2 regions of the Tatumella citrea genome follow, and region 2 is predicted to be linked to the other one. Evidence: predicted binding sites of a transcription regulator. Region 2 holds the regulator's gene; the other holds the start of a gene.
The links. The regulator PhoB, encoded in region 2, activates phosphate uptake and scavenging genes when phosphate is short. The targets are predictions, from matches to a motif close to CTGTCATAAAACTGNCNNAT.
Positions count from the first base shown of each region.

Region 1: ugpB (sn-glycerol-3-phosphate ABC transporter substrate-binding protein UgpB) is a predicted target of PhoB. The motif match lies at 2,663-2,682, and genes of this name have one in related genera.

Region 1 is NZ_CP015579.1:32,051-36,784, reverse strand. It holds gene ugpE (sn-glycerol-3-phosphate ABC transporter permease UgpE) at 1-272, opposite strand, end outside; gene ugpA (sn-glycerol-3-phosphate ABC transporter permease UgpA) at 269-1,156, opposite strand; gene ugpB (sn-glycerol-3-phosphate ABC transporter substrate-binding protein UgpB) at 1,249-2,568, opposite strand; gene panM (aspartate 1-decarboxylase autocleavage activator PanM) at 2,755-3,144, shown strand; gene rpoH (RNA polymerase sigma factor RpoH) at 3,204-4,061, opposite strand; gene ftsX (permease-like cell division protein FtsX) at 4,311-4,734, opposite strand, start outside.
Region 2 is NZ_CP015579.1:1,086,498-1,091,231, reverse strand. It holds gene A7K98_RS05200 (cobalamin-independent methionine synthase II family protein) at 1-299, opposite strand, end outside; gene phoR (phosphate regulon sensor histidine kinase PhoR) at 528-1,844, opposite strand; gene phoB (phosphate response regulator transcription factor PhoB) at 1,859-2,548, opposite strand; gene sbcD (exonuclease subunit SbcD) at 2,795-4,033, shown strand; gene A7K98_RS05180 (AAA family ATPase) at 4,030-4,734, shown strand, end outside.

The sequences.
Region 1 (4,734 bases), 1.1 Mb from region 2:
TTGCCTATGGTAATTCCCAGAGCCATTAAAGTACTGTTCAGCAGCATCCGGCCAATTGGCGGGCTGTTAGCACTGACACCCTGAGTCCAGATAATCTCAATATTTTGCCAAAGATGGCTGCCCGGAACTAATGACATTGGCGACTGGAAAACCTGATGATTATCCAGAGTCGCGGCAACAAAAGCGATATAGAGCGGAAACAGGATTGTCAGAATACCGAGCCACAACATGATATGGCTGAAGATATCTAATCCACGGCGATTCTCTATCATTGATAACGAACCTTACGTTCAATAAAACGGAACTGTACGACTGTCAGCAGGATGACAATCACCATCAGAACTACCGATTGTGCTGCTGAGGCACTCAGATCCAGCCCCGTAAAACCTTCCCGGTAGATTTTATAAATCAGCGTGGTGGTGGACTGAACCGGTCCCCCCTGGGTAGCTGCATCAATAACAGGGAAGGTATCAAAAAAGGCATATACCAGATTAACCACCAGCAGGAAGAAGCTGACCGGGGTAATCAGGGGCAATGAGAGATGCATAAAACGACGGACCGGACCGGCACCATCCAGTGCAGCTGCCTCCACCAGCGAGCGGGGGATCGACTGTAACGCAGCAAAAAAGAACAGGAAGTTATAACTAATTTGTTGCCAGACTGATGCCAGAACCACCAGGAACATGGCCTGTCCACTGTTCTGAGCATAATTCCAGTTATAACCTATCGACTGTAAAAAGTGGCTGATAACGCCCAGTCCCGGATTAAACAGGAACATCCATAGCACGGCAGCAATGGCCGGAGCGACAGCATAGGGCAGCAGTAATAATGTCTGGTAGAACTTCTTAAGACGCAGAACATGATCGACTAATGCGGCCAGAAATAAGGAAATTACCAGCCCTAATGCAGCTACCAGCGCACTAAAGATAATCGTAGTTTTGAACGAATCCAGATAATACGGATCCTGGAATAAGGCAGTGAAGTTTGCCAACCCGACAAAATGAGCCGAAAACCCAAACGGATCAAGATTCTGTACCGAATACCACAGAGCTTCTGCAGCCGGCCAGATAAAAAAGATAACCGTGATTGCAATCTGGGGCAGCAGCAGCAGATAAGGTAATGCACGGTGGCGAAAAACGGGACGAGAAGATGACATAAAACCTGACCTCAGGCGGAGATTTCCCGGGCTATCCCCTTGCAGAATTCACCGGAGTGACCCTGCAAGGGGATGTTTTTACTAACGGCGGATTACTGAACCTGCTGCTGGAAACGGCGAAGCAGTTGGTTACCACGCTGAACTGCATTATCCAGTGCTGTTTTAGGAGTCTCTTTCCCGGTCCAGACACTTTCAAGCTCTTCATCCACCACAGTACGTATCTGCGGCATGTTGCCGAGACGCAGGCCTTTGGTGAAGGCCAGAGGTGGTTTATTCAGCATTTGCTTCATCGCGATGTCCGCACCAGGGTTTTTGTCGTAAAAGCCCTGCTTGCGGGTTAACTCGTAGGCCGCAGTAGTTGCCGGGAGATAACCGGTTTTCTGATGCCACTCGGCCGCAATTTCCGGCTGAGCAAGGAATTTCAGGAACTCCGCAACCCCTTTGTAGGTTGCATCGCTCTGACCGCGCATAACCCACAGGCTGGCACCACCGATGATGGCATTCTGTGGCGCATTTTTCACTGTGGCATCATACGGCATCATCCCGACACCAAAGTTGAATTTGGCATACTGACGGATATCTGCCAGCGAAGCCGATGATGCTGTCGTCATTCCGCAATCGCCGCTGTAGAACTTAGCGGTCGATTCATCTTTACGTCCGTAATAGGTAAAGCTGCCGGCTTTGTTCATATCTTCCAGCATCTGAATATGGCGGATTTGCTCCGGACCATTGAATACCAGCTTCGCATCGGTACCGTCGAAACCATTATTCTCTGTCGCAAAAGGCAGACCATGCCATGCGCTGAACTCTTCAAGCTGAATCCAACCCTGCCAGCCGCTGGCGTATCCGCAACTCATTCCTGCTTTACGTAATGCAGCAGCATCAGAGGCCAGTTCCTGCCAGGTTTTTGGCGGCTGATCCGGATTCAGTCCGGCTTTGCGGAAAGCATCTTTGTTGTAATACAGAATAGGTGTTGAGCTGTTAAAAGGTTCGGACAGCATATGACCGGTTTTAGCGTCGGTGTAGTAACCAACAATGGTCGGAACAAACTGTTTCTCATCGAACTGAACACCGGCATCTTTAAACACTTCGTAGACCGGCTTAATCGCATGAGAAGCCATCATGGTGGCAGTACCAACTTCATAGACCTGAAGTATGGCAGGAGCATTTCCACTGCGTACTGCAGCAATCCCTGCGGCAAGGCTCTGCTCGTAGTTACCTTTGTAGACCGGAACAATTTTATAATCCGGGTGGGTCTGGTTAAAACGCTGAGCCAGCGAGTCAACCTCTGTGCCTAACCCTCCTTCCATTGAGTGCCAGAAGGGAATTTCGGTAACCGCGAAAGCATTTCCGCTCAGACCTAATGCCAGCATTAATCCTGCGGCATGACGACGAAATTTAAGAACTGACATAGTTTTGTCCTGTGGCATGATCGTGCGCTATGGGGAGTTCGCGAGGTAAAATGACACGGAAAAATGACAGAAAAATTAATATAAGATGTCAGTAAGATGACTGGTGAATGACAGAGACCCGCCATGTGAACCCATTCACCCGGCCAGACCCTGTTAATGGAACCCCTTGTAAAACCGGATAAAACGATGCGACTGACGATTGAATTGCTGCAACAACCTTCGCCACCCGAACTGGCCGATCTCAGTAAAATCTGGCCGGACAAAGCAGCAGCCGATTTTCTGCAACATGAGGAAGACAGCCGTTACTATGTAGCGCGTTTTAATCAGAGATTACTGGCAGGACTGGAGATACAGTTACTGCCATCAGAGGCAGTCATTTCACAGATTATGGTTCGGGAAGCCACCCGTCGGCGGGGCATAGGTCGATATCTACTGGAAGAGACTTTACGTATGAATCCGGATGTCCAGCGCTGGCGAATCAGCCCCGACCAGCAGCCATTATCCGGGACCGCCAGCATGTTTCTGTATGCCTGTGGCTTTCGGTCAGAGCAAGGCATCTGGATTTTCAGCCATTAAATCGCAGGCATAAAAAAGGGCGTCCCTCAGGGCGCCCTCAGTTCACTGCGGCAGTCTAATCAGGCTTCGATCGCAACACGCAGTTTTTTCATTGCATTTTTCTCCAGCTGGCGAACACGCTCAGCGGAAACACCGTACTTATCGGCCAGTTCCTGCAATGTGGTTTTGTTGTCATCATCCAGCCAGCGTGCGCGAATGATATGCTGGCTACGCTCATCCAGGCCCTGAATCGCATCACTCAGCTTATCAGCCGCATGAGACTCCCAGTTATCTTCTTCGATACCATCGGCAAAGTCAGAAGCTTTATCCTGCAGATACAGCACCGGAGCTACTGGTTTGCCTTCAGCACCTTCATCATCCGGGGTTGGGTCAAACGTCATATCCTGAGCAGCCATACGTGATTCCATTTCACGCACATCTTTACTGCTCACCCCGAGTTCACGGGCCACCATCTCTACTTCGTCCTGGTTAAACCAGCCGAGGCGTTGTTTGGATTTGCGCAGATTGAAGAACAGTTTCCGCTGCGCTTTGGTGGTGGCGACTTTCACAATACGCCAGTTTTTCAGGACATATTCGTGAATTTCCGCTTTGATCCAGTGCACGGCAAACGAGACCAGGCGCACACCCACTTCAGGGTTAAAACGGCGTACGGCTTTCATCAGGCCGATATTACCTTCCTGAATCAGGTCCGCCTGTGGCAGTCCGTAACCTGCATAATTACGAGCGATATGAACCACAAAGCGCAGATGAGACAGGATCAGCTTCTTAGCTGCATCCAGATCGCCCTGGTAATGCAGCCGTTCAGCCAGCGCTTTTTCCTCGTCGGCTGTCAGCATCGGGCAACCATTTGCTGCCCGGATATATGCGTCCAGATTACCCAGAGGAGCAATAGCTAAAGCTTGCATTTCTTTGGTCATTCAAACCCTCTCAGAATTCGTCAATAATGTTGCCAGATCCTTACAGCCTGCGCCTACATTATGTCAGCCGTGCCAAAAGATCGAAAGCAATGTGTGCTATTAATCATTAAGACACAAAAGTTATCCACAGGTTCACTTTTGATTGTGAATAATTTATGACAAGGCGCAGGGGGTACTGCGGGGAAAATTCCTCTGCTCCCCAACCTACGGCAACAGAGGAATAGTATAGCAAAAAAATATTTCCCGGGATTACTGTGGTGTAAATCGGCGTAAATGTTGTGCAGTTGCCAGCCAGGCCGCAACCCAACCTACAATGGCTGAGACTAACAGCAATAATAGTGCTTCATCGAACGAGAAACCTTTCAGGTCAAACGAAGCACTGAACACGCTGGCAACATGCGACACCACCGATTCCAGCCGGAATACCAGAATTTCAGACAAAATCAGCGAAAGAAAGGCCCCGGAAAGTCCCAGCATTGCCCCGCCGTAAACAAATGGTCGCAGGATAAAGCCATCGGTGGCACCGATGAGCTTCTGCACATTAATGGTATCGCGCCGGGCGAAGATACTCAGACGCACGCTGTTACCTATCACCAGGAACACGGCCACTACCATTAGCAGGCCAATCATAAACGCCACTTGTCCCACCAGCCCGGTCAGGGCAGAGAGCCTG
Region 2 (4,734 bases):
TTAGTTTGCACTCCGTTAAACTGAATGCCGTGGTCAGATTCAAAAGGTTCAACCCCTTCCAGCCCGTCAAAAAAATCAAAATGCCACCAGGCGCGGCGAAACTCACCATCGGTCACCACCTTTAAGCCCGCAGCCTGCTGCTGCTCAACCACATCACGAATCGCTGCGTTTTCAGCTTTACGCAACCCTTCGGCATCGAGACTTCCTGCCGAAAATTGTATCCGTGCCTGTTTTATCGCTTCGGGTCGCAGAAAACTCCCGACAATATCGGCGCGAAACGGTGCCTCAGCTCTTTGCATAATTACTCTCCTGATGCCGGAGGTGACCGGCAGATCTGTTTAAGCCATCCAGACGGCTAAATTGTGATTTTTTCAGGGTGGCATGAGAAAATCAGCCTGACAATTGAATATAATTCATTCGTAATGAATTTATTTCATCTGTAGTCCGAAAGCGACCGGCAATCTCAGTTACGGGATAAATCAGTGGGAACACAGTCACCGCAGAGAACGTACTGCGGTGACTGTCAGCTATTGGCTGGTCACAGGAATGGCAGCATTCCCCGGAACAATCATCCGTGCAGCCAGAGAAAAACTAAAGCAGGTACAGTGATCAGGTTCACTGGTGATAGATAACCGGGCACCATGATGCCCCAGAGCATGTTTCACAATCGCCAGTCCCAGACCACTGCCGCCGGTATTACGTGATCTGGCTTTATCTACCCGATAGAAACGTTCGGTGAGACGCGGGATATGTTCAGCAGCAATCCCCGGGCCATCATCGGATACCGAAAAATATGCTCCCTCAACAGAGCGTTTCCAGACAATATCAATATGGGTTTTTTCGGGGGTATGGTTGACTGAGTTATAGATTAGGTTGGAGATAGCGCTGCGTAACTGCTCATCGTTGCCGTATATCCGTAGCTTTTCATCTATAGAAAAAGTGATTTTTTGTCGGCCCTGACTAAGAGTTTCGGCTTCCTGTTGCAGCATATGTAACATTGCCGGAACATCAACTATCTCTTTCATATTCAGTGCAGGTGCTGCTTCGATACGCGTTAGCGTCATCAGCTGTTTAACCAGCCCTTCCATGCGCCGCGACTGTTCCTGCATAGTCCCCACAGCTTTGAAATAGACTTTATCATTCAGCTGATTGTCTTCCATCATTTCCAGATAACCCTGGATAACCGTCAATGGGGTACGCAGTTCATGGCTGACATTAGCGAAAAAGTGGCGCCGCATATTTTCCAGCTGCCGCATCTGCGTCATATCTCTGGCGCTGATCAGCCACTGCCCTTCGCTGTAGGGCATAATCCTGAACTCCATGTGATGCCCGTTATTCAGTAGCTGGGTCAAAGGAGTTTCGAAATTTTTAGCCTGCAGATAGCGGGAAAACTCAGGATAACGCAGCAGGTTGAGGATATTTTGCCCGTTATCCTCCGGCCAGCGTAAACCCAGATATTGTTGTGCCAGCCCGTTGCACCAAAAAATATTGCCCTCTTCGGTGGTCAGGATCAGCCCGTCAGGCAGCGATTCTGCACCACTGCGAAAGCGTTTAATCAGATTACGCAACTCTCCGCGTCGCCGCCGGTTGCGCACCTGCATCAGAAATAAGCCATGAAACAGAGGTTCCCAACTGCCTTTACCGGTTGGCGGAGTCATGGTCCTGTCGACCCACAGCCAGTGTGATAAACGCATTAGTTGGAAGAAATGCCAGAAAAGTAATAAGACAACCGCCAGCAGCAGGCACCAGGCCAGTTGCCGGGTCAGTAACCCAGCCACACCACCGGCCAGGCAGGCAAGCAGAAATTCAGATATCAGGGTGCGCCACGAAAGTTTGTCCAGCACGAGTGACACTCCATTCAGAAACGGGCAGAGAAACGATATCCTGTACCACGGACTGTTTGTACCATACGCTCATGGCCTGTGACTTCAAGTGCCTTACGCAGACGACGGATATGAACATCTACCGTCCGGTCTTCAACATACACATTAGTTCCCCAGACATGATTCAGCAATTGTTCTCTGCTGTAAACGCGTTCCGGGTGAGTCATAAAGAAATGCAGTAATTTATATTCAGTTGGTCCCATTTCTACCGGAGTTTCTCCGGACATAACCCGGTGCGAGGTCGGGTCCAGCGTTAGCCCCTGAATATCAATCAGCTCATCATCTGCCGTCGGCGAAATACGACGAATCACCGCTTTTATCCTGGCGATCAGTTCCTTCGGCGAAAAAGGTTTGGTCATATAGTCATCGGCGCCAGCATCCAGCCCGCGAACCCGATCTTCCTCTTCCCCTTTGGCCGTCAACATCACGACCGGAATATCCCGGGTCATCGCTTCTTTTTTCAGATAACGGATAAACTGAATACCACTACCACCAGGTAACATCCAGTCCAGTAATATCAGATCGGGCCAGGGTTCAATCAGTTTTTTTACTGCGCTGTCATAATCCTCAGCTTCGATGGGATGATAGTCATTCTGCTCCAGCACGAAACATAACATTTCGCGAATCGGAGCCTCATCTTCTACGACCAGAATGCGTTTAGCCATTGTTTCTCCAGCGAATATCTTCGGGTATTTCCGAAGTTGCGGCGCCATTATGAGTCAGTTTTATGACAGTTTTATGAATAAATGCCAGCTTATTTTCTGAGAACATGTCATAAAAATTTATTGATTTTTGCTAACCGTACTGTGCCAGTGGCCATCCTGTAATACAAATCCGGACAAGCCACTCTTTTTTTATCCGGGAGCCGGTAACAGGTATACTGCGTGCAGCAGGGTGAAACCGGGAACATTATGAAAATTATCCATACTTCTGACTGGCATTTGGGTCAGTTTTTTTATACCCGTAGCAGGGCTTATGAACATCAGTCTTTTCTCGACTGGTTATTGCAACAAATTACCGACCACCAGGTCGATGCCCTGATAGTCGCAGGTGATATTTTTGATACCGGTTCGCCACCCAGTTATGCCAGGGAAATCTACAACCACTTTGTGGTCTCGTTACAACAGACAGGTTGCCAGTTGGTTATTCTGGCCGGTAATCACGACTCAGTTGCCATGCTTAACGAATCACGGGAATTACTTGCGTGCCTGAACACCCGGGTTATCGCCAGTGCCGGGACTGACATTAGTAATCAACTGGTTATTCTCCGCGATAAGCAACAGCAGCCTGCGGCGGTACTCTGTGCCATCCCCTATCTGCGTCCCCGGGATATTCAGTTGAGTCAGGCCGGTCTGGACAGCCAGCAGAAACAACAAAACCTGTTACAGGCGATCACCGATCATTACCGGCAATGCTATGACGGCGCGCTTGGTTTGCGGGATGAACTGGGTCAACCTGAACTGCCGGTTATTGCCACCGGACATCTGACCGCGCTGGGTTCCCGCAGCAGTGAGTCGGTACGGGATATCTATATCGGCAGCCTGGATGCATTTCCGGCATCAGCGTTCCCTCCCGCGGATTATATCGCCCTGGGACATATTCATCGCCCGCAACAGGTCGGCGGGCAACCACACATCCGCTACAGCGGATCACCCATTGCACTCAGTTTCGATGAACCAGGTAAGGAGAAAAGCGTCTGCCTGGTAGAATGTGGCCCCGGCCAGCCACTCACAGTAACTACTCTGCCTGTTCCTTGTTTCCAGCCCATGCAAACCCTGAGAGGTTCACTGGAAGAGATAGAAACACAAATCAATGCACTGACTGCCGATGACAGTGGCCGGCCGGTATGGCTGGATATTGAAGTCACGCAACAGGACTATCTCAGTGACTTGCAACAACGCATCGAAACCCTGGTGTCAGGCAAACCTGCAGAAGTGTTACTGCTACGCCGCAGTCGTGAACGCTCGACGGCAGGCATTCAGCGGATGGAGAACGAAACGCTCAATGAACTCACCGCAGAAGATGTATTTCTGCGCCGCCTTGAGCTGGAACAACAACTGTCAGAAGATGATCGCCAGCGACTACTGACCCTTTATCTGCAGACGCTGGAACAGGTACAACACGCCGGACAGGAGCAGGACAACGAATGAAAATACTAAGCCTGCGGTTCAAAAACCTGAATGCTCTGCGCGGCGAGTGGATGATCGATTTTCGTCAGCCACCGTTTGCCGGCAACGGTCTGTTTGCCATCACCGGTGATACCGGAGCCGGTAAGACCACCCTGCTGGATGCTATTTGTCTGGCACTCTACCATCAGACGCCACGCCTGGGCCCGGTCACACCGACCCAGAATGAACTGATGTCACGCGGAACCAGCGAGTGTCTGGCGGAAGTCGAATTTGAGATTAAAGGTCAGGCATGGCGGGCATTCTGGAGCCAGAACAGAGCGCGTGGCCAGCATAATGGCAAATTACAACCTCCACGGGTTGAACTGGCGCGTTGCGAGGATAATGTTATCGTCGCCGACAAAATTCAGGATAAATTACGAATCACCGAACAGCTTTCGGGGCTGAACTTCCAGCGCTTCACCCGTTCAATGATGTTATCTCAGGGACAGTTTGCGGCCTTTCTGAATGCGCCTTCAGCAGAGCGGGCAGAACTGCTGGAGGAACTGACCGGTACCGAAATTTACGGGCAAATTTCACAGGCAGTATTTGAAACGCACAAGCAGTTACGCCAGCAACTGGATAACCTGCAAGCCGGTGCCTCCGGCGTCCTGTTACTGAATGAGGAGACTCGTGATCAACTCAGCCTGCAACAGACTGACCTGCAGCAGCAGGAGCAGGCACTA